Regions from separate parts of the Tardiphaga sp. 42S5 genome, predicted to be linked through region 4. Evidence: predicted binding sites of a transcription regulator. Region 4 holds the regulator's gene; each other region holds the start of a gene.
The links. The regulator PhoB, encoded in region 4, activates phosphate uptake and scavenging genes when phosphate is short. The targets are predictions, from matches to a motif close to TGTCATNNANCTGTCAT.

Region 1 (5,954 bases), 1.1 Mb from region 4:
CGCTGGAGATCGCAACCGCTAGCACCTCGCGTTCGGTGAGCTCAGAAAACGCCTTCATATCAATGCCTTAATTAATTTAGAACTATTCTAATTTATATAAGAGCTGCTTTGCATTTGTCAAAGAGCTTTGCGCCTGCGCGGCGCTGAACCTGTCCGCTGGTCGGGAAGCAATAGCGGGGACGAGAAGGACCGCGACGAAACGACCGTGCGTGCTCCGGAGTTCGCCCCGGCATTCGCACCGACCCCGACGTGGAGATGCTGCGGAGATCAGCGGCCGTCTGCAGGTGCTGTCGCTCACGAACGCGATAAGGTCGACCCGGTGCAGCAGACGTCGATGCATGGCCTACACCATCGACAGCGCGCTTACCTGAACTGCATACCTTTCCGCTTCCGTGCGTCACCGACCTCCGCTAGTTTGCCCGCAACAAATGTGGGCTACCAAAGCCGATTCAGGGAGAAAAGCGGAATGCACGGACTTTCAGTTCTTCGCGGTGTGGCGAGCGCATCGTTTATCGGAGCGCTGCTGTTGGCGACCCCGGATGCCGTCGCACAAACCGCGAATTATCCAAACCGGGCGATCACGCTGGTGCTCCCTTTCGCCGCCGGCAGCGGCACTGACACCACGACGCGCCTGATCGCCAAGGAACTCGGCACCGCACTGAACGCCAACACCGTGATCGACAACAAGGCCGGCGCCAATGGCTCGATCGCCGCCAGTTTCGTCGCTCGCGCCCCCGCCGACGGTTACACGCTGTTCGTCACGACCAACACGACGCATTCGGCCAATCCTTTTCTGCTCAAGACCATGAGCTATGATCCGATCAAGGATTTCACGCCGATCGCGCGCACCGGCGACCTGCCCTTCATGCTGGTGATCAATCCTGAGATTCCCGCCAACTCCGTGGAAGAGCTGATCGCGCTCGCCAAGAAAGAGCCGGGCAAGTACTCCTACGCATCGGGCAGTTCGTCGGCGATCGTCTCGGGCGCGACCTTTGCCCGCCTCGCCAAGCTCGATCTCCTGCACGTGCCTTACAAGAGCTCACCACCGGCGCTCACCGATGTCATCGCCGGCCGTGTCAGCATGATGTTCGTGGACGTCCCGACCGGCCTGCCGCATGTCAACGCCAAGGCGTTGAAGTCGCTCGCGGTGACCACCAAGTATCGCTCCAAACTGCTGCCGGATCTGCCGACCATGGACGAGGCCGGCGTGAAGGGCTTCGACATTACGTCGTGGCAGGGCTATCTCGGCCCGGCCAACATGCCGAAAGACATCGTCGTCAAGCTCAACGCCGAAATCCGCAAGATCGTCGAGCGCCCCGAAATCCAGAAAGACCTGGCCAACCGCGGCATGGAAGCCTTTTCCGGTACGCCGGAAGAATTCGACGCCTTCCTGAAGGATCAGCTCAAGGTGTGGGAGAAGCTGATCACGGATGCGGGGATCGAGAAGCAGTAGGCGCATTTCAGATAGAACCGCACGGCAGGTATGTTCGTCATGCCCGGCGAATGCCGGGTATCCACGTCTCGGCCACAAAGAAGACGTGGACGGCCGGGACATCCAGCGAAGCCGCGCTTCGCGCTTTGCCCGGCCATGACGTGGTTTTGCGTGGGTTGAATGAAGAGGAACCGCGCCTAACCCGCAGACTCGGCGACTGCATGTCGCAGGGTTTTCCCCTCTCGTCATTTTCTTGTCACGGAACTGTCAGCGCAGCGTAACGCCCGCGCCCCAGAACACGCCGCATGGTCACCACAAAGGAGACAACCATGCGCAGCACATTCCTCTGCTCCGTCGCTTCCCTCGTCATGCTTTCTTCCGCAGCCTTTGCGCAGTCGGAAGGCGAATTTCCAGCCAAGCTCGCCGGCCATGCCGTGCTGCCGGCGACGTCGACCATCGACGCCCCTGCCGACGCACCGAATGACCTGAAGACCTCGGGCAAATACACCACCGGCAAGCGCGTCGACGCGCTCGGCACCGTGATGGGCAAGTCCTATGAGCGCGCCACCGGCATCTCGCTGCCGATGAAGGGCCAGCCGCTGCAGGGCCATTCCGGCATCAAGGTGATGCCCGACGGTTCGTTCTGGGTGCTGACCGACAATGGCGCCGGCTCGCGCTACAATTCGGCCGACTACATGATCTATCTCAATCATCACAAGATCGACTGGAAAAACGGCAGGGTCGAGCGTCAGGCCACCGTGTTCCTGCACGATCCCGACAAGAAGGTGCCGTTCCGCATCGTTCATGAAGACACCGCCAAGCGCTATCTGACCGGCGCCGATGTCGACACCGAAGGCTTCCAGATCGTTGGTGACAATTTCTGGATCGGCGAAGAATTCGGCCCCTATATCATCAAGGCCGACAAGACCGGCAAGGTGTTGGCCGTGTTCGACACCGTCGCCGACGGCAAGCCGGTGCGCTCGCCTGACCATTGGTCGGTGCAGTCGCCGGGTGCGCCGGGCGCCACCTACACCACGGTCAATCTGCGCCGCTCCAAGGGCTATGAAGGCTTCGCCTCCTCCAAGGATAGCAAGTTCCTCTACGGCCTGCTCGAAGGACCATTGTGGGATGCCGAGAAGAAGGACTGGGAAAAGGTCGACGGCAAGGAAGCCTCGCGCATCCTGGAATTCGACGTCGCCAACGAGAAGTTCACCGGTCGCTACTGGCAGTACGTGTTCGAACAGAACGGCAATGCCATTGGCGACTTCAACATGATCACCGCCGACAACGGCCTGATCATCGAGCGTGACAACGGCGAAGGCACCAAGGACAAGGCCTGCGCCGACGGCAAGCGCGGTGAAGACTGCTTCCCGGATCTCGCCAAGTTCAAGAAGGTCTACAAGATCGAACTGAACGACGCCAATGTCGGCAAGCCCGTTCGCAAGATCGGCTTCATCGACCTGATGAAGATCCAGGACCCGAACAAGCTGGCCCGCAAGCCGCTGAATGATGGTGTGCTGACCTTCCCGTTCTTCACCATCGAGAACGTCGACCAGGTTGATGCCACCCATATCATCGTCGGCAACGACAACAATCTGCCGTTCTCGTCGAGCCGCGAGCCGAACAAGGCCGATGACAACGAGTTCGTGCTGCTCGAGGTCGCCGACTTCCTGAAGGCGAAGTAAGCAACGCGAGCAGGCATCAGCCTGAACGACGAAAGCCCTCCCGCAAGGGAGGGCTTTTTACGTTCGAGCGCGATCTACTTTCCTCTCCCACAAGGGGAGAGGGGAAGAAGAGCCTCTACGCAGCCCGCACCTTGGTCAGGAACTCGTCCACCGCCGTCCGCAACATGCCGGACTGGGTGTCAAGCTCCCTGGCATTCGACAACACCTGCGAGGCCGCCGTCCCGGTCGCTTCTGCTGCGCTGCTGACGCCGCCGATATGTTCGCTGATTTCACTGGAGCCCGCCGCGACCGACTGAATGTTGCGCGCGATTTCCCGCGTGGCCTCGCCCTGCTCCTGGACGGCCGTGGAGATGCTGGTGGTGATCTCGCTCATCTGCGCAATGGTGCCTGTAATGGCGCTGATCGAAAGCACGGCTTCGCTGGTGGACGCCTGCATGGCGGCGACCTGGGCGGAGATCTCTTCGGTAGCCTTGGCGGTCTGGCTCGCCAATGCCTTCACTTCAGAGGCGACGACCGCAAAGCCGCGGCCGGACTCGCCGGCGCGCGCCGCTTCGATGGTCGCATTCAGCGCGAGCAGGTTGGTCTGGGAGGCGATGCTGTGGATCAACTGAACCACTTCGCCGATCTTCTCCGCGCCGCTGGACAGCAGCTGAACGGTCGCATTGGTGCGCTCCGCATCGCCGACTGCCTTGCTCGCAATTTGGCTCGACTGCGAGACTTGCCGTAAGACTTCGCTGACCGAAGCCGACAATTCCTCGGCAGCGGCTGCAACCGTGCTAACATTGTCCGACGACCGCTCCGACGCGGCTCCGACCGTCGATGCACGCGAACTGGCATCGCTGGCGGTCGCCGTCATGGATTGCGCGGTGGTCTGCATCCCTGCCGCTGCCGCCGATACCGAGCGGACAATCCCGTTGACGCTGCGTTCGAAATCATCGGCGATGCTCTCCATGGTCGAACGACGCTCGGCAGACGCGCGCGCCTGCGTCTCGGCTTCGATCTTGTCGAGCCCGCGGATCCGGACCGCATTGTCCTTGAAGACCTGAACGGTCGATGCCATCGCACCGATCTCATCGCCGCGCCCGGTCCCGGGAATGTCGTCCTCAAGCGCGCCATCGGCCAGCGTGCGCATCCGCACACCGAGCTGACCGAGCGGGCGGCTGATGCTGCGACCGATCATCCAGGCGATGCCGCCTGCAACCGCACCAATGGCAAGGATCGCCAAACCGAGCGCCCAGATGATCGGCTTCAACCTGGCATCGAGGTCTTCCAGATAGGCTCCCGCGCCCACATACATATTCCATCCCGGGATCGCAGCGGCATAAGCAACCTTGCGCAGCGGCTCCGTCTGGCCGGGTTTGACGTAGTCATAGAACATCGTGTGCTCGCCTTTGGCAGCAACACTGTCGCGCCACTCGCGACCGATCGCCTTGCCATTGGTCACCACCTCGAGACGGTTCTGACCGATCTGCTTGGCATCCGGCGACAACACCGTCACGCCGTCCATCATGGAGCCAAACAGGTAGCCCGCGCCGTTGTCGTAGGTCATCGTATTTGCACGACGACCGAATTCAGCCATCGCGGCTTCCTTGGTGAGCTGGCCGGCGTCGACTTGTTTCTGCAATCCAATCGCCACGCTGCGCGCGGCATCGACGAAGTGGCGAAGCTCCTCGATCCTTGAGGTCATCATTTCGCGCTGAACGAAATATCCCGCGAGAACGCCAGACGCGCACAGACCAAGCAACATGACACCCACCAGAATACCTAGCTTGGGCGTGATCGTCAGATTACTTATCTTCACAATGAGTTCTCCAAAAAAGGTCGCGGGTGCAAATACCAATTGAGGAGAAGAATACCGAACAGACCTTTTTTTGTTCTTTACAAACCAAAACCGCAAATCATCGAGCCTGTGATACTTGATGATGAGCAACGATTGCAGCGCTACAAGAGCTCGCCCTCCGCGAGAGAAGAGGAAAGGCTCTACGCTGCGCGAACCTTCGCGAGGAATTCATCCACCGCCTTGCGCAGGATGCTCGACTGGCCATCCAGCTCCTTTGCATTCGACAGCACCATGCCTGCCGCCTGCCCCGTTGCTTCCGCCGCTGCGCTGACGCCGCCGATATGAGCGCTGACCTCGCTCGAGCCAGCGGCAACCGACTGGATGTTGCGCGCGATCTCCTGCGTGGCCGAACCCTGCTCTTCCACTGCCGCCGAGATCGTCGTGGTGATCTGGCTCATCTGCGCGATCGTGCCGGTGATGGCGTTGATCGAGTTGACAGCCTCCTGCGTCGACGCCTGCATCGCTGCAACCTGCGCGGAGATTTCCTCGGTCGCCTTGGCCGTCTGGCTCGCCAGTGCCTTCACTTCCGACGCGACGACCGCAAAGCCACGGCCGGATTCACCGGCGCGTGCCGCTTCGATGGTTGCGTTCAGCGCAAGCAGATTGGTCTGCGAGGCGATGTTGTGGATCAGCTGCACGACCTCGCCAATCTTCTCGGCGCCGCTGGAGAGCTGCTGCACCGTCGCATTGGTGCGCTCCGCATCGCCCACGGCCTTGCTGGCGATATCGCTCGAGGCTGCGACCTGACGCAGCACTTCGCTGACCGATGCCGATAGTTCTTCTGCCGCTGCCGCAACCGTGCTCACATTGTCAGATGAGCGCGCCGATGCCGCACCGACCGTCGATGCGCGCGAGCTCGCGTCGCTTGCTGTCGCCGTCATCGACTGCGCGGTGCTCTGCATACCGGCCGCGGCGGTGGAGACGGAACGGACGATGCCGTTGACGCTGCGCTCGAAATCATCGGCGAGGCTTTTCATCGCCGCACGGCGTTCGGCAG
Region 2 (5,954 bases), 1.4 Mb from region 4:
CTCGTCAGCATTCCAGTCACCAACACGTCGGTGAATCCGGCGCGCAGCACGGGGCCGGCATTGTTTGTCGGCGGCTGGGCACTGCAGCAGTTGTGGCTGTTCTGGGTGGCGCCGTTGGTTGGCGGTGTTCTCGGCGGCGCGATCTATCGCTGGCTGAGTGACGAGCCCGCTGGCGTAGTGGAAGGCAAGGTGGCCACCTGACGAATGAGGCGGTGAAGCCGGCGTCGTTACGTCGCCGGCTTCACCTCAACCACGTGGCCCATCTTGCGGCCGGGCTTCGGTGCGCCCTTGCCATAGAGATGTACGGTGGCGCCGGGGACGGTGAGCCACTTGCCGTAGTCGAGAATATCGTCGCCGATCAGATTGATCATGGTGACCTGGCCGTGGCGGACGGGTTTGGCGAGCGGCCAGCCGGCGATGGCGCGGATGTGCTGTTCGAATTGCGACACCGAGGCGCCATCGAGCGTCCAGTGGCCGGAATTATGCACGCGCGGCGCAATTTCGTTCACGACAAGCGTCGCGCTGTCCTTACCGGGCACGACAAACAGTTCGACGGCAAAGACGCCGACATAGCCCAGCGCAGTGCCGATCTTCTCGGCGATCTCGCGTGCCTTCGCGGCAAGCGCGTTGGAGATGCGTGCGGGCGCATAGGAGAATTTCAGGATGTGATCGCGGTGCTCGTTCTCGGTGACGTCGAAACATTCGACTTGACCGTCGGCGCCGCGTGCAGCGATGACCGAGACCTCGCGTTCGAACGGCACGAAGGCTTCAAGGATCGCGGAGTTGGTGCCGAGATCCTTCCAGACCTGATCGAGATCGTCACCCTCGCGGATGATTGCCTGGCCCTTGCCGTCATAACCGAAGCGACGCGTCTTGATGACAGCTGGCAGACCGATCTTCTTGACCGCAGCATGAAGCTCGCCAGCGTTGGAAACGCCTGCGTAACCGGCCGTGCCGATACCCAGTGACGTTACAAAATCCTTCTCGGCCAGGCGGTCCTGCGTGGTCTGCAGGATTGTCTGTGCGGGCAGAACCGGGCGCCGCGCGTCGAGGATCATCGCGGTGGCAGCCGGCACGTTCTCGAATTCGTAGGTGATGACGTCGCAATCGCTGGCGAACAGTTCGAGCGCCTCGACATCCGCATATTCAGCACATGTCGCGTTCTGCACCACATCGAAAGCCGGCGAATCCGGATCCGGTGAAAAAACCTGACAGCGGAGGCCGAGGCGGGCTGCGGACATCGCCAACATGCGACCGAGCTGGCCGCCACCGAGAATGCCGATCGTATCGCCCGGCTTGAGAACCTTCGTCACCACAGCGCTCACGCCGCACCTTCCGGCTTTTCAGCCACGGCATCGGTCTGCGCCTTGCGCCAGGCGGCGAGCTTTGTCGCCAGTGCCGTATCGTGCAGCGCCAGCACGCTCGCTGCGAGCAGTGCCGCATTGATCGCGCCGGGCTTGCCGATGGCCAGCGTGCCGACGGGCACGCCGCCCGGCATCTGTACGATCGAATAAAGCGAGTCGACGCCGGACAGCGCCTTGGATTCCACGGGCACGCCGAATACCGGGAGTTCCGTCAATGCCGCGGCCATGCCGGGCAAATGCGCAGCGCCGCCGGCACCGGCGATGATGATCTGGAAGCCCGCTGCCTTGGCGCCCTTGGCGAATGCGACCAGCCGGTCCGGCGTACGGTGGGCCGAGACGATGCGCGCCTCATGGGATACACCGAGCGCAGTCAGCGTTTCGGCGGCATGGCGCATGGTTTCCCAGTCCGACTGGCTTCCCATAATAATGGCGACGGGCGCGGTCATTCCGTATTTTCTTTCGCGAATCCAGAAAGATAGGCTGGAAATACAATGTCGTCCCCTTGCGTGGCAAGGAGCGTGGCAAACATGATCTCGTCTTGGTGAAGACTGGCAAGCCTTGTAACAAATCCCATGCAAAAGAAAACCCGAACGCCTGCTGCAAAGTCGGTCAAACGCTCGATGAAGCCGGCGTTGCGCGGTTCCAAGGCGTTGGTGTCGCTGCCGAAAAGCCGCGCGCCGGCGGCCGCGCTGACGATTCGGGCGGCTGGAAGCGCAACTCACACAGGCCGAGGCGAAGATTGCCGAATTGCGAGCTTCGGCGGAAACCGACTTCCTGCTCGACATTCTCAACCGCCGTGGCTTTGCCCGCGAGCTGACCCGCGCCGTGGCCTTCATCGCCCGCTATAGCGCGACGGGTGCACTGATTGTGCTCGATGTCGACCGCCTCAAGCCAATCAACGACGCCTTCGGTCACGCGGCCGGCGACATCGTGCTCAAGGCTGTGGTTGGCGTGCTCCGGCGGCATGTCCGCGCATCCGACGTGATCGGGTGGCTGGGTGGTGATGAGTTCGTGCTGTTGCTGTGGAATGTCAGCGAAGTCGACGCCGCAGGTTTTGGAAGCCGCGATCGACCAGCTCACTTTCGTCTTCCGCGACATCAACGTGTCGGCTGGCGCCTCTGCAGGCGTCGCACTGCTGGGTCCCGATGTCGATGGCGAAGCCACGTTGGTTCAGGCCGACAGGGCGATGTACGTGCGCAAGACCGCGCGACGCGTGAAAGTGTAGTTAGCCATCACCGGCGTTGGCGCCCTTACAGCGCGCTGAGGTCGCTTGGCACTTCGCCAAAGGCGCGGATCACCTGGGCGTCGCCGAACTCGCCGATCATCGGATCGCCGGTACGGCTGAAGGCCAATGCGCCGATTGAACCTGGCGCACGGGACAATAGTTCGGCGCGGCGGATGGCGCCGGATGCGCTCTGACATTCCTCGGCGGCACCGGCGGCCGGCGAACCAGAGTCGTCGTGCAGGAAGGGCAGTGCGACATAATAGGTGATATCGGCCATGGTGCCCTCACGAGTCGATTTGATCTCGGCGCAAGGATGTTCTTATTTTGTTCTTATTGTCAAGTTTCGACAGCGCCTCGTTTGCAGTCGCCCCATTCCGCTCTTGTTAGGCCGCAATAGCTGGCTTGCGCAGTGCGAGCGTCACGTCGGCCAGCGCGAGCGCCATGGCGATCAATTCGCGGAGCCCAGCAGTTTTTACCGCGCCACAATGCGATGCTGGCCAGAATTAAGTCTGCTGTCGTGCCTACGATGCCGCGCGAAAAGAGCGGCGGCCGTCGCGAAGCAAGGTTTTGACGACGGGCGAGTTCAACGCCCAGCCTGCTGCATTCACCGCGAGTTAAAGAAAGCCGATCCATCGATCATCGCGCGTTGAGTTCGTAGCCCTGGCCGTTCTTTAACCCACAGCCACAGCGCGACGCGTTGTCTCAGGCAATAATATCCGGGGTGATCTGGTCTTCGATAAAGGAGATCCGGTCTTTCAGTTGAAGCTTCCTCTTCTTCAACCGTTGCAGTCGCAAAAGATCGGGTGCCGGTGAATGCTGCAAGGCATCGATAGCGGCGTCGAGGTCGCGATGTTCCTGCTGCAATCGGGCGAGTTCTAACGGGAGTTCGCGATCTTCGTCGTCGTTCATGTTTCTAGCTGACTGGATTCGCAAGTCATTTGCGAGAGATTTCTAGAGTGACTATCGCCGGTGCAGGCGCACCACGCAAGCCGTCCGGTTCCAGGTTTTTGCGGCGCAATCAGGTCACGATTCGTTTCAGACGATACCCGAAACTCAAAATACACTTTTCAATACCCATCGACAGATGTCCACTGTCATGTAGAATTCATCGTCCAACCGAACGTATCCTGAGGTTCAATCCTACCGAGGAGTTTTCGAATGGCACTACAGGCGCATCTCGTCGAACTGGAACGCAAGCACAAAGTTCTCGAAAGCGAATTGCACGAAGCGCTCGTGCACCTGTCTACCGACGATCTCCGCATCGTCGAACTCAAGCGTCGAAAACTGATGGTCAGGGACGAAATCCAGCGTCTCAAAAACGGGGCCAGCGAAACGGTGCATTGATCAACGGCTGCACTGATCAGCGAACGATAAATCACAGCATCGACATCGCCGTCTACGTCACTGCTTTCGCGTAGGTGCGATGACGTCTTCCCCTCATCCCGCGATAGGTTTGCGACGAAGCTCCAGTATTCGGTTGGCCTGGATCGCTTCGCCTGCAACCTTTCGCGTTCAATGTCCCGCCATCTCAGCCACGTAGTCCGCGATGGCCAGCGATGATGTCAGCCCCGGTGACTCGATGCCGAACAGGTTGATAAGACCCGGCACGCCATGGGTCTGGGCACCTTGGATCATGAAATCCTGCACCGCGACTGCGGGCGGCACGATCTTCGGCCGCATTCCGGAATAACTTGGCATCAACGCGCCGTCCGGCAAACTCGGCCAGTAACGCCTGATGGCCGGATAGAACCTCTCTCCGCGTGCCGGATCGACCGTGTAGTCGATATGATCCACCCACTCGACGTCAGGGCCGAAACGCGCCTGACCGGCCAGATCGAGCGTCAGATGCACGCCGAGGCCGCCCGGTTCCGGCACGGGATAGATCAGCCGCGAGAACGGTGCTTTCGCATTGCAGCTGAAATAACAGCCTTTCGCCAGATAAGCGGGCGGTATCAGGTCGAGCGGCATGCCGTCGAGCATGCGGGCGATCGCGGTTGCGGACAGGCCTGCGGAATTGATCAGCATGTCGCAGGCTAGTGTCATCGGAGCCTCGCCGCCGACATCCAGTTCGAAACCGTCGGCGGTGACCCGGCCACGTTCTAGGGGAGCGAGGAATGCGAAGGCCGCGCCCGCGGCTTCCGCTTCACCGCGCAGCGACAACATGTAGCTGTGGCTGTCGACGATCCCCGTGGAGGAGGACAACAGCGCGGCTTCGCAAGCCAATGCCGGCTCCAGCGCCCGTGCCTCTGTCCCGGATAATTGCTCGAGATCAGCGACGCCATTGGCTTCGGCATGCGCTTTGATCGACGCCAGTTTGGCGATCTCCTCCGGACGTGTGGCGACGATCAGTTTCCCGGAGTTGCGATGTGGGATGCCGCGATCGCGGCAATAATCATAGAGCGCCTGTTTTCCAGCGACGCAGAGCCGTGCCATCAGGCTTCCGGCCGGATAATAGATGCCGGCATGGATGACCTCGCTGTTGCGCGACGAGGTCACGGTACCGATCGCGTCCGCGGCCTCCAGCACGATGACCTCGCGTCCCGCTTCCGCCAGTCGCCGGGCGATCGCAAGACCCACGACGCCGGCGCCCACCACCACGCATTCAACCTTGTCCATGTCGCGTCCGATAGTTTGCTGCGCCGGTCAGCTGCGGTTCGACCTTGCGCATGTGGCGCATTAGTAAAACATTAAGCATCACAGCTAATTACCACCAAATTTCGCCGCATTCTGCAGGTGCGACGATACGCATTTACCTGATCCACATACCTGTAACCAAACACTCACGCTGCGAATACGCGGGTGTGTAATGACTGGCAAGATCGGGCGATCAGACAGCAAGGCGGCAGTGTCCGTCATCGCGGTCGCGTGCCTTCTTGGCAGCATTACCGGGGCCCATGCCGAATCCCCGGCGGTTCATTATATCAGTGAACTCGACCCGCAAATGATCTGGCAGATTCTCATCGGTGGGTTTGTCGCGCTGGCATTTCTCGCCGCCATTGTGCTGTGGGTCGCCTCGGCGCTGCGAAATGTGCGTCGCGAGCAGCAGCGTCGCAATGCGTTTGTCGGTTCTGCCCTCAATCATCTCGGCCAAGGTATCGTGATGCTCGACGACCAGAAGCGGGTCGTGTTTTGCAATGATCGCTATCTTGAGATCTACGACCTGACGCGCGCCGACATCACCAAGGATATTACCGGCCCAGGATTGCGTGAGTTACGCCGCCAGCGTGGCAAGCTCGATCTGACCACCCAGAGCTTCTACGAGCAGACTGTTTCCGCCGGCGAGTACATTGCCGAAATGCCCGGCGGGCAATCCGTTCACGTCAAGTTCAGCCGGCTTCCCAATGGCGGCGCCATCGGCATTCATG
Region 3 (5,954 bases), 720 kb from region 4:
CAGGCACCATCCATTTCAACGGCGATCTGGTGCGCGAGCTTGCCCCCTACAAGGTGGTCAATCGCGGCATGGCCCGCACCTTCCAGCTCACCCGGCCATTCGTCGGCATGAACCTGCTGGAGAACGTGCTGGTCGCCTGCATGTCGCCCCGCGCCAGCGAGGACAAGGACAAGGAGGCGCGCGCGAGCTATCTGTTGGCACAGGTCGGGCTCGGCGGCCGTGACAGGGAGCCGGTGGAGACTCTTCCCTATGGTGACCTGCGGCGGCTGGAAATCGCGCGCGCGCTGGCGACCCGGCCGGACCTGCTGCTGCTCGACGAGCCCTTCGCAGGGCTTGGCAGCAGCGAGATCGAACAACTGGCGCAACTGATCAGGCGTCTGCATCGCGAGGAGAACCTCACTATTTTGCTGATCGAACACAAGCTGCGCGAGTTCATGGCACTGGTGTCGCGCGTCATCGCGATGAATTTCGGCGAGATCATCGCCGTCGGCCCACCGGAAGAGATCGTGAAGAACGAGAAGGTGATCGAGGCCTATATCGGCAAGACGGAGGACGCCCATGCCTCTGCTTGAAGTCGCCGATCTCAAGGTCAGTTATGGCAAGGCGCTGGCCATCGAATCCGTCTCGATCAGGGTCGAGAAGGGCGAACTCATTGGCGTGCTCGGCCCCAACGGCGCCGGCAAGACCACACTGCTGAAGGCCATCTCGCGCAGCATCGCCTCGCAGGGCACGTTGAACTTCAAGGACGTGTCGCTGCATCCGATCGAGCCCTACAATGTCGTCGCCAGGGGCATCTGCCACTGTCCCGAGGGGCGCAAGCTGTTCTCGGAACTCTCGGTGCTGAAGAACCTGCAGCTCGGAGCTTACCTCCGCAAGAACAATGCCGACGTCGAGAAAGACCTCGAGCGCGTCTTCACGCTATTCCCGGTGCTGCGCGAACGGCAATGGCAACAATCGAGCACGCTGTCTGGTGGCGAGCAGCAGATGGTCGCCATCGGCCGTGCGCTGATGGGCCGGCCCGAGCTGCTGCTGCTGGACGAACCCTCGGTCGGCATCGCGCCGCGGCTGAAGGGGCTGATCTTCGATTCCATCCAGCAGATCAGGAAAGACGGCACCGCGATCCTGATCGTCGAGCAGGATGCGACATCGACGCTGCGGATAGCGGATCGGGTCTATGTGCTGGAACATGGGCGGACGATCCGCGAGGGGACGTCGGCGGAGATCGCTGGCGACAAGTACATCCAGCAGATTTATCTGGGGGTGTGACGTTCACGTGCTCGCTTCTTACCTCTCCCCGCAAGCGGGGAGAGCGACTGTCTTTTTGGTCAAGCGTTTTGATGCTGCCATGGGGTCTTGTCTCGCAGGATAGCGTTGAGGATGGTGAGCAGCTTGCGGGCGACGGCGATGATAGCGACGAGCTTGGGCTTGCCGGCGGCGACGAGCTTGTCGCGGAACAGTTTGAGCTGCGGATTGAAGCGGGCGGCCACCATCGCTCCCATGAACAACACGCGGCGTACATTGGCCCGGCCGCCGCCGATGAAGCTCTTGCCGCGCCACTGGCCGGATTGCCGGGTCCATGGCGCCAAACCGGCGAGAGCCGCAATCTGACGACGATCGAGTGTGCCGAGCTCCGGCAGTTCGGCAATCAGGCTGCGCGCGATGGTCGGACCGATGCCGGGCACCGACGCCAGCAAGTCTTCTTTCTCGGCCCAGGCCGGCGATCCCCGCACGTGATCGCCGATGTCGTCGTCCAGTTCGGACAACTCCTTCTCCAGTGCCTTGTGGAGCCGGGCGATGCTCTTCTTCAGGCGCGGATTGCTGACGCGCCGCGCACGCTGGCCTTCCGCGGCCATCATCTCAACGATCTGGCGCCGACGCGCCACCAGATCGGCTAGCAGCCGCGTCGTGGCATCGGGAAGCGGCCGCAGTTGCGGTTTGGTCGCCTCGGTAAAATGCGCGATCACCATGGCATCGATCGGATCGGTCTTGGCGCGCTTGCCGAGGGCGTTGGCAAAGGCGCGCACCTGTGCCGGATTGACCACCACCACAGGCAGATCGGCGCCGGCCAATCCTGCGGCGACCACCGTCTCGAAGCCGCCGGTCGCCTCGATCGCCACCACCAGTGGCGGTCGCGCTTTCAGCCGCGCGATCAGATCATCGATCCCCGCACCATTGCGGGCAACCGCAAAACTCTCACCGCCCGGACGCATCGCCACGTCCAACCGATCCTTCGACACATCGATGCCAACATAAATCGCGTCCATCTGATCCCATCCTTGCGCAACCGGGCTTGCTGAGCGGCCCAAGCGACTGTTCGGGTTCGATGGAACGGCAAGCAAGGACCCGCGCTCTCCCACGGGCTTGGTGTCCCTCAGGTTACTCGGTCTCCCGCCTGCCACCGCTCCGCATAGCTTAGCAGAAACGGCGGGAGGCAAGTTACAAGGTTAAGACAGCAACGCCTACGCCTTCCGCGTATACAGATGAAACCCGCCATAAATGCCCGAACGATCCGCAGCCAGACCTTCGGCACTGCGTGCCTCATCGCGCTGCCACGTCTCACGCAGCGATGCATGTTCCGGATCGTCCAGCGGTGACTCGGCGCCGGCGGTGCGGAAGATCACCCGGATGCCGTCCTTGCCGGCGCGGTCGATCGCGTCCCACAGCGCACGGATTTCATCCGGCGCCATCCAGTCCTGCGAATCCAGTAGCACGACCGCGTCGATCTGGCGGGCTGGAAGGCTCTCCAGAAACACGCGCAGATTGGCATGCACCGGCGTGACCAGAGCGGCGCGGCTGGCGGTGTCCGCGTAACGGCTCTGCTGCAGATAGAGCGGCAAGCACTTGTCACCGGGGCCGACATAGCTGCGGCTCAGCGCCTGCCAGGCAAAATAGTTGTCGGCGTTCGGATGCACGTCGATCAGAGCGAGCAGACGCTGATGCAGCACTTCGTTGAGCGGCTGATTGCCGCCCAGCAATGTGCGCTGCTGCGGCGGGATGCCGAGGCTGAACAACAGCGCCGGCGTCTTCGTCATCATACGAGCGAGCCGCGAATGAAACAGCCAGTGCAGTCGTTCCAGCGCGCGCTTGCGCGCCGGGGACTGCTTGTCCTCGTGCAACAACGCCTTGAGATCGATGCGGGCGAGCTTCGCCAGCGTATGCGCGAAGCCGATGAAGCGGCCGAGCGCGCCATGACGATAGAAGCCGTCACTGAAGTAACCGTAACGCGGGCGGCCCTGAATATCGCGCTCGTCCCAATAGCCGCGTGCTTCGGCATCGAGCAGCGGCCGCAGCCGCTCGCGATAGAGGCCCACATTGGTATCAGATGTGCCTTCGCCGAAGAATTTCCAGAAGTCCTGATAGTTCGGCAATGCGCGCAGGCCCGCGAGCTTCAGCTTCAGCAGCGACAGATGCGCCTCGTTGAGATCGACCGCGTAGACATGCTCGGGCTTCGCCGACAGATAGGACAGCGCATTGCAGCCGCCGCTGGAGATGGTGACAATCGTCGAACCGGGCGCCAGCTTCAGCGCTGCCATGTCCGCCTCCGGATCTTCCCAGATCTGGGTATAGACCAGCCGGCGGAACCAGAAGGCGAACAGCCTGTCCCAGATCGTCGTTTCCTCGCGACCACGGCTATTGCGAACGGCGTCGGCGATCAGATGCGTATTCATCGGCTTCTTGGACCCTTCGAATCGACAATCTGAAATTTTTATCAAGCGCAGACTGCGGTTTTGCGACAGTCATTCTAAATTTCGGCCGATTCCCGCGACGAAACCACTGTCACACCGCTGTCGTGTTGCGATGAAATGGATCGCTCATCCGGATGCGACGAGGTGCGCCATGACGATTGTCTCCGAATACGAAGACCGCGGTCAGCCCGCATGGTCGAACGAAGCCACGCAACGCATGAACCGGATGTATCGCTGGCAGCGCTTCATCTATGACGCAACGCGCCGGTATTATCTGCTCGGTCGCGATCAGCTCATCGCCGAACTGGCACCCGCGCCGGGCGCGACAGTGCTGGAGATCGGCTGCGGCACCGGCCGCAATCTGGTTCAGGCTGCCCGCAGATATTCACAAGCGGTATTTTATGGCATCGATATTTCGACCGAGATGCTGACCACGGCCATCGGTTCCATTGCCCGCAACGAGCTCACGGATACCGTTCGCGTCGCCCATGGCGATGCAACGAATTTCGACCCGGCACGCATCTTCGCTGTTCCGTCATTCGATCACGTCATGATTTCCTACAGCCTCTCGATGATCCCAAGCTGGCAGAATGTGCTCGATCACGCCGTCTCGCAGCTCAAGCCCGGCGGCCAACTGCACATCGTGGATTTCGGCCATCAGGAGCGGTTGCCAAAGATCGCGAGCAAGCTGCTGTTGCGCTGGCTGACGCTGTTCGACGTCACGCCGCGCCGCGAGCTTCTCGATGTGCTGAAGGCGCTCGCCGAGCGTCATCACGCCAATCTCGATTTCAACCGCCCGTTCCGCGGCTATGCGCAGTCGGCTGTGCTGACACTGCCGAAGTAATTCAGGCCAGCTTGCGCCTGTTCACATTCCGGTAGGCTTCAACGGCACCGAACAGCGCCAGCGACAGCACGAACGGGATCAGGTGATAGAACAGCCGGAACAGCAGCAGCACAGCCAGTAGCTGCTCGGTATGTTCGCCGCCAAGCCCGACAAGGATCGTTGCGTCGAACACGCCGATGCCCGCGGGTGCGTGGCTGGCGAATCCCAACAGCGTCGCAGCAATGAAGACGACGATCACCTGCGCGACGCCGACATCCATCGTCTCGGGGATCAGCACATGCATCGCCAGCGCCGCCGCGCCGAGATCGACCAGACCGATGCCGATCTGGAAGAACACGTTGCGCCCGCTCGGTACCGGCACCGACCAGTTGCGGCCACCGAGCGTCCGAATGCCGTTCCATGTCCAGCCGACATACGCGACGATGCCGACGAGAGTTGCGACAGCGATAAAGCGGTTGATCTCGGGCGAGAGCTGATCGATCCTGCTGATGGCACCTGGCTCGTGCAAGGTGCTGAGCGCCAGCGCGGTGAGATTGCCGAGCCAGAAGGTCAGGCCGGTGAGAAAGCAGATGCGGGCGACGCCGGCAGGACCGATGCCATGCGGTGCATAGATCCGGTAGCGCACCGCCGATGACACCAGCAGCACAGCGCCGGTTCCGTGCGAAATCGGATAGCTGGTGAAATTGGCCAGCGCTGCAATCCTGAAGGGAATGTCCCCTCGCCCGATCATCTGCAGCGCCAGCCAGTCGTACAGCGTCAGGCTGCCATAGGAGATCGCCACCAGCACCAGCGCCAGCGCGATGCTGCCTGGCGGCACCATGTGCATGGCAGACAGCACATGGGCGAAATCCACGCCCTTGAGCGCCCTGGTCAGCGCCATAAACGCAATCGTAGCAATTGCTATGCTAAGGAGCGCGCCAAGCCACCTCCAGCTGAGGCGCGTACGCATCAGCTGCATGATATTTTTCAATGCGGGTGGCACATTGTTCTACTTTTCATTAGGTCTGAGCACGCCGTGATTCGCGCATGTGTTCGCGCGTTCTGTTGCACGTCCATGTGACAGCTGCGCAAAAGCAGCGTTTTGGCGTCATCCAACAATCCGGTGATTTCCAGATTTCGCCTCCGCCATGTCGCATCAAGGTCATGCGGGTTCCGTAAGCCATGCGCATTGAATGCACTGATTCATCCAAGCAGGACACCATGTCGACCGAGACCGAATATCAGCTCACCGAAAACCAGTGGGACACACTGCGGATGCTTCGCCCCGCGATCCTGCCACCGGCCAAGCTGAACCGTTACGTGCTCGATCAGCTGGTTGCGATGGGACTGGTTGCGCTATCGGACACTCACCCGGCGCTCACGCCGATGGGCCGCGCCGTGGTTCTGCGCGGTTGTCCACGTCTGTGGGACCTGGCGGCCTGAGC
Region 4 (5,954 bases):
CAATGAAGGCGTTGCCGGCAACGTCGGTCAGACCAAGAATGCCATCGGTTATGTTGAATATGCTTACGCCAAGCAGAACAAACTGACCTATACCGGCATGGTCAACAAGGCTGGCAAGACCGTGCAGCCGACCGTCGCGGCTTTCCAGGCTGCTGCGTCGAACGCCGATTGGGCCAAGGCTCCTGGCTACTACGTCATCCTCACCGACCAGCCGGGCGAAACCTCGTGGCCGATCACTGCCGCGACCTTCATCCTGATGCACAAGACCCCGACCGACAAGGCGGCCTCGGCTGAAGCGATCAAGTTCTTCAAGTGGTCGTTCGAGAAGGGCGCCAAGATGGCTGAAGAGCTCGATTACATTCCGATGCCGGAACCCGTCGTCAAACTGATCGAAAAGACCTGGTCGGCTGACATCAAGAGCTGATCCGGTGTGTGGGCGGAGGAGAGGGGCATCTCTCCTCCGTTTGCTGCAGGGCTGAATTTCTCTCTTCTTCTCTTCTGACTTAGCGCCCTGACAAGCCCCTCCAGGGCAACGCGTTTTGGGGTATTGTAACAATTACAGGGGACTGGCGTGGCAGACATGGCCGTACAGAGCTCTTCGATGGACGCTGCCGGACCTTATGATCGTGCGAAGGCTTTGAATGCCTTCAAGACCGGGGACCAGGCGTTTTATTGGATCACCCGCATCTCGGCGCTGTCCGTTTTGTTTATTCTCGGCGGCATCATTCTGTCGCTCATCGTTGGTGCGTGGCCGGCGCTCCGCGAATTCGGCTTCTCGTTCCTGACCACGCAGCGCTGGGCACCGTCGGCTGATCCGCCGGTGCTGGGAGCGCTCGGCCCGATCTACGGCACGCTGATCACCTCGGTGATCGCGATGGCTATCGCCATTCCGGTCGGCATCGGCATCGCGATCTTCCTCACCGAACTGTGCCCGAACTGGCTGCGCCGCCCGATCGGCATGGCGGTCGAGCTTCTCGCCGGTATTCCCTCGATCATCTACGGCATGTGGGGCTTCTTCGTGCTCGGCCCGTTCCTGGCCAACCATGTGCAGCCGTTCATGATCAGCGCCTTCGAAGGCGTCCCGGTCCTCGGCGTGATCTTCGCCGGCCCGCCGTCCTATCTCTCGCTGTTCAACGCGTCGCTGATCCTCGCCATCATGGTGCTGCCCTTCATCACCTCGATCTCGGTCGACGTGTTCAAGACGGTGCCGCCGGTGCTCAAGGAAGCTGCCTACGGCGTCGGCTGCACCACCTGGGAAGTCGTCCGCAACGTCGTCATCCCCTATACCCGCGTTGGTGTGATCGGTGGCGTCATGCTGGCGCTCGGCCGTGCGCTCGGTGAAACGATGGCGGTGACCTTCATCATCGGCAACTCGTTCCGGATCACAGGCTCGATCTTTGGCCCGGGCACCACGATCTCGGCAGCGATCGCCAGCGAGTTCGCGGAGAGCGACGGTCTGCATCAATCGGGTCTGATCCTGCTCGGTCTCCTGCTGTTCGTGCTGACATTTTTCGTGCTCTCGGCAGCGCGTCTGATGCTGCTGCGTCTGGAAAAGAAGGCGGGCAACTAATATGAACCCGATTTACGCTTCACGCCGTCGCAACGACATGATCATCCGTGGGCTCTGCATGGGTGCCGCTCTCTTTGGCGTCACCTGGCTCGCGCTGATCCTGTTCACGCTGTTCTACAACGGTATCGCCGGCATCAGCCTGCAGATATTCACCCAGAACACGCCGCCGCCCGGCTCCATGGAAGGCGGCCTGCTCAATGCCATCGTCGGTTCGATCATCATGACCGTCATCGGCGTCGGTATCGGCGCGCCGCTCGGCCTGTTTGCCGGCACCTATCTCGCGGAATACGGCAAGCACGACAAACTCACCTCGGTGATCCGCTTCATCAACGACGTGTTGCTGTCGGCCCCGTCCATCATCATCGGCCTGTTCGTTTATGGTGCGGTGGTGGTTCCGATGGGCGGCTTCTCGGCTCTCGCCGGTTCGCTTGCGCTCGCCGTTATCGTGATCCCCGTCGTGGTTCGCACCACTGAAGATATGCTTGGTCTCGTGCCGAACCCGCTGCGCGAAGCGGCCTCGGCGCTCGGTCTGCCGCGCTCCCTGGTCATCAAGCGGATCGCCTATCGTGCAGCCCGCGCCGGTCTCATCACCGGCGTGCTGCTGGCGACCGCGCGTGTCGCCGGTGAAACGGCGCCGCTGCTGTTCACCGCGCTGAGCAACCAGTTCTTCAGCCTCGATCTCACCAAGACGATGGCCAACCTGCCGGTGACCATCAACAACTTCGTGCAGAGCCCCTACGAGTACTGGAAGCAGCTCGCCTGGAGCGGTGCCCTGATCATCACCTTGACCGTACTTGCCCTTAACATTGGCGCGCGCATTCTCGGCGCCGAGAGGACAGCAAAATGAGTGAGCTTTCTGTGTCGTCTGGCGTTCCTTCCGTCTCGATGCCGCCGCCGTCGGCCCTGCAGGGCGAGACCCGTCCCAAGGTCACCGTGCGCGACCTGAACTTCTACTATGGCGAACACCACGCTCTGAAGAAGATCAACCTGACGTTGATGGCGAACCGTGTGACTGCGTTCATCGGCCCGTCGGGCTGCGGCAAGTCCACGCTGCTGCGCATCTTCAACCGCATGTATGATCTGTATCCCGGCCAGCGCGCCGAAGGTCAGCTCATGCTCGACAACCAGAACATTCTGGATCCAAAGCTGGACCTCAACCTGCTGCGCGCCCGCGTCGGCATGGTGTTCCAGAAGCCGACTCCGTTCCCGATGACGATTTACGAAAACATCGCCTTCGGTATCCGCCTCTACGAAAAGATCTCCAAGTCGGAGATGGATATTCGCGTCGAGAGGGCGCTGCGCGGCGGTGCGCTGTGGAACGAAGTCAAGGACAAGCTCAACGCGTCGGGCCTCAGCCTGTCGGGCGGTCAGCAGCAGCGCCTGTGCATCGCGCGCACCATCGCGGTGCGGCCGGAAGTGATCCTGTTCGACGAGCCGTGCTCGGCGCTGGATCCGATCTCGACCGCGAAGATCGAGGAGCTGATCGACGAGTTGAAGGATCAGTACACGATCGCGATCGTGACCCATAACATGCAACAGGCTGCCCGCGTCTCCGACAGCACAGCCTTCATGTATCTCGGCGAGTTGATCGAGTTCGATCAGACCAACAAGATCTTCACATCACCGACCGATCGCCGCACCCAGGATTACATCACCGGCCGCTTCGGCTGACGCGACATATTCGCGGGAGGAATTTGAGATGGCTTTTGAACACACCACCAAGGCTTTCGACGACGATCTGCAGGAGCTGACCCGTCTCGTCGCCGAGATGGGTGGCCTCGCGGAACGGCAGATCGTCGAATCCGTCGATGCGCTGATCCGCCGGGACGTCGCGCTCGGTGCGCGCGTCGTCGCCACCGACGCCGAGATCGACCAGTTGCAGCGCACGATCGAAGAGCGCGCCGTGCTGACCATCGCCAAACGCCAGCCGATGGCTGTCGATTTGCGCGAGATCGTCGGCGCGCTGCGCGTCGCCACCGATCTGGAACGCATCGGCGATCTCTCCAAGAATATCGGTAAGCGCGTCAATGCACTCGACAGCGACTTCCATCCGCTGAAGCTGATCCGCGGCCTCGAACACATGACCGACCTCGTGACCACCCAGGTCAAGGCCGTGCTCGACGCCTATGCCGCACACGATCTGCCCGCTGCGATGACGGTGTGGAAGGGCGACGAGGAAATCGACGCGATCTGCACCTCGCTGTTCCGCGAACTCCTGACCTATATGATGGAAGACCCGCGTAACATTTCGTTCTGTATCCACCTGATGTTCTGCGCCAAGAACATCGAGCGGATCGGTGACCATGCCACCAATATTGCGGAAACCGTGTTCTACATGATCGAGGGCCAGCAAATCCTCGACAAGCGCCCGAAGGGCGACATGACCACATTCGCGAATACGCCGACGGTCTGAAGCATGATCCGGAAAAGTGGGAGCCAGTCTTCCGCAAGGATCATGATCTAAAGGCTTTTCGGACCTCACTGAGGATATTGACCATATGGCTGTGAATGCACGCATTCTGGTGGTGGAGGACGAGGAAGCCCTCACGACGCTTCTTCGCTACAACCTCGACGCCGAAGGCTATGATGTTGAAACCGTCGCTCGCGGCGACGACGCCGACACCCGCTTGAAAGAGCGGGTGCCGGATCTCGTGGTGCTCGACTGGATGCTGCCGGGCCTGTCCGGCATCGAACTGTGCCGCCGCCTGCGCGCACGGCCCGAAACCAAGGCATTGCCGATCATCATGCTGACGGCGCGTGGCGAAGAGAGCGAGCGCGTTCGCGGTCTCGCCACCGGTGCCGACGACTACATCGTCAAGCCGTTCTCCGTGCCGGAGCTCCTGGCCCGCGTGAAGGGCCTGCTCCGTCGTGCAGCTCCCGAGCGTCTCGCCACCGTCCTGGCGTTTGGCGACATCGAACTCGACCGTGACAAGCGCCGCGTCGTGCGCTCAAGCCGTCCGATCGATCTCGGTCCGACCGAATATCGCCTGCTGGAGTTCTTCCTGGAACATCCGGGCCGCGTGTTCAGCCGCGAGCAGTTGCTCGACAGCGTCTGGGGCCGCGACATCTATATCGACGAGCGCACCGTCGACGTGCATATCGGCCGCCTGCGCAAGCTGCTCAATCCCGCCGGTGAGCCCGATCCGATCCGCACCGTCCGCGGCGCCGGCTACGCGCTGGACGACCGCTTCGACAAGGCGGCGGAGTAGGTATCTTCCTTCTCCCCGCCTGCGGGGAGAAGGTGGCCCAGCATAGCGCAGCGACGCCGGGTCGGATGAGGGGGACTCTCCATCGCCTTCGGAGTCTGTGGAGCGCCCCCCTCACCCGACGCCCTCATGCGGACGCCGACCTCTCCCCGCAAGCGGGGCGAGGTTAGAAGCCCCCAAACAAAAAATGCCCGGCTCATCACCGGGCATTTTCATTTGGCTTAGATGCTTTCCAGCTCAGCGCGTCGGCTTCGGCACTGCGCGGCGGCGATCGCTGGCCGGCTGATAAGCGATGCGCGAGTGATGCGCGCAATAGGGGGCGCCGGCCAGGGCCTTGCCGCCGCAGAAGTAGAAGTCCGCGCTCGACGGATCGCCGATCGGCCAATGGCAAGTGGCTTCGTTGAGTTCGACCAGCGACAGGCGCTGGCTGATCGGCACAATGTTGTCATAGGCGATCGGATCGGGCTCGGCCTCGATCTCGTAATTATGGGCCAGCGCGGTATTGCCGCGTGCCATCGGGCGGGCGACACGTACCATCTGCTGGGCCGGGCGCGCCTTGCGCTGCCGCGGAGCTGCCGAGGAGGGGCTCTTGGCACGGCCGGACAGGCCAAGGCGGTGAACCTTGCCGATCACGGCGTTGCGGGTCACGTTACCGAGTTCCGCAGCGATCTGGCTGGCGGAAAGGCCGCCTTCCCAGAGTTTCTTCAACTGTTCGACGCGATCGTCGGTCCATGTCATTACCGTCATCGCCGTTTTCCCTTCGTGAGCGCCGGCCTGACCGGGCAGCGCTGCGAGTTGAGACTTCAAAAATCCCTGCGGTCAGAATCCTTTAGCGCTCACCGGGCGCGAATTTCGCGTCCGGCTGTTACGCCGCACTGGATGTGTCAAAAGGATCTACCGCCGCACGAGATGTCGTATCCGACGAGGCAAAAGCTACAATATGCCGTGACTCGCGCGCAAGAGTCGGGCATGCCGCGTCCACATGCTTCTGCAAGTAAAGCTGCAAAATCGGCTTTTTCTGCGACTCCGTGTGACTCGAAAGCCGCAGTGCGCGGTTGACAGTCTTCACAGCACACATAGAATAATGCCCACGTGCCGCCCGAGAAGGGCGGCACGTTTCGTTTCTAGGGTCCGTTGTTCGATTTCGTACAATTGTCATCGACGTGGACGCCGTCTTT

Region 1: SFY93_RS10670 (esterase-like activity of phytase family protein) is a predicted target of PhoB. The motif match lies at 1,687-1,703, and genes of this name have one in related genera.
Region 2: SFY93_RS28700 (YdcH family protein) is a predicted target of PhoB. The motif match lies at 3,682-3,698, and genes of this name have one in related genera.
Region 3: SFY93_RS09085 (BtaA family protein) is a predicted target of PhoB. The motif match lies at 3,776-3,792, and genes of this name have one in related genera.

What each region holds. Positions count from the first base shown of each region.
Region 1 covers NZ_CP139027.1:2,281,728-2,287,681, reverse strand. Annotated here, with positions in the region: gene mbfA (iron exporter MbfA) at 1-58, opposite strand, end outside; gene SFY93_RS10675 (Bug family tripartite tricarboxylate transporter substrate binding protein) at 467-1,453, shown strand; gene SFY93_RS10670 (esterase-like activity of phytase family protein) at 1,762-3,117, shown strand; gene SFY93_RS10665 (methyl-accepting chemotaxis protein) at 3,233-4,918, opposite strand; gene SFY93_RS10660 (cache domain-containing protein) at 5,098-5,954, opposite strand, start outside.
Region 2 covers NZ_CP139027.1:6,153,440-6,159,393, reverse strand. Annotated here, with positions in the region: gene aqpZ (aquaporin Z) at 1-201, shown strand, start outside; gene SFY93_RS28725 (5-(carboxyamino)imidazole ribonucleotide synthase) at 228-1,313, opposite strand; gene purE (5-(carboxyamino)imidazole ribonucleotide mutase) at 1,322-1,810, opposite strand; partial or broken gene SFY93_RS28715 (GGDEF domain-containing protein) at 1,937-2,589, shown strand; gene SFY93_RS28710 (hypothetical protein) at 2,615-2,866, opposite strand; gene SFY93_RS28705 (YdcH family protein) at 3,292-3,498, opposite strand; gene SFY93_RS28700 (YdcH family protein) at 3,748-3,933, shown strand; gene SFY93_RS28695 (NAD(P)/FAD-dependent oxidoreductase) at 4,102-5,205, opposite strand; gene SFY93_RS28690 (sensor domain-containing protein) at 5,396-5,954, shown strand, end outside.
Region 3 covers NZ_CP139027.1:1,953,017-1,958,970, reverse strand. Annotated here, with positions in the region: gene SFY93_RS09100 (ABC transporter ATP-binding protein) at 1-572, shown strand, start outside; gene SFY93_RS09095 (ABC transporter ATP-binding protein) at 559-1,266, shown strand; gene SFY93_RS09090 (IS110 family RNA-guided transposase) at 1,326-2,264, opposite strand; gene SFY93_RS09085 (BtaA family protein) at 2,460-3,668, opposite strand; gene SFY93_RS09080 (class I SAM-dependent methyltransferase) at 3,838-4,530, shown strand; gene SFY93_RS09075 (putative bifunctional lysylphosphatidylglycerol flippase/synthetase) at 4,532-5,410, opposite strand; gene SFY93_RS09070 (hypothetical protein) at 5,731-5,952, shown strand.
Region 4 covers NZ_CP139027.1:1,230,869-1,236,822, forward strand. Annotated here, with positions in the region: gene pstS (phosphate ABC transporter substrate-binding protein PstS) at 1-424, shown strand, start outside; gene pstC (phosphate ABC transporter permease subunit PstC) at 572-1,570, shown strand; gene pstA (phosphate ABC transporter permease PstA) at 1,572-2,417, shown strand; gene pstB (phosphate ABC transporter ATP-binding protein PstB) at 2,414-3,241, shown strand; gene phoU (phosphate signaling complex protein PhoU) at 3,270-3,983, shown strand; gene phoB (phosphate regulon transcriptional regulator PhoB) at 4,075-4,779, shown strand; gene SFY93_RS05785 (GcrA family cell cycle regulator) at 5,014-5,523, opposite strand.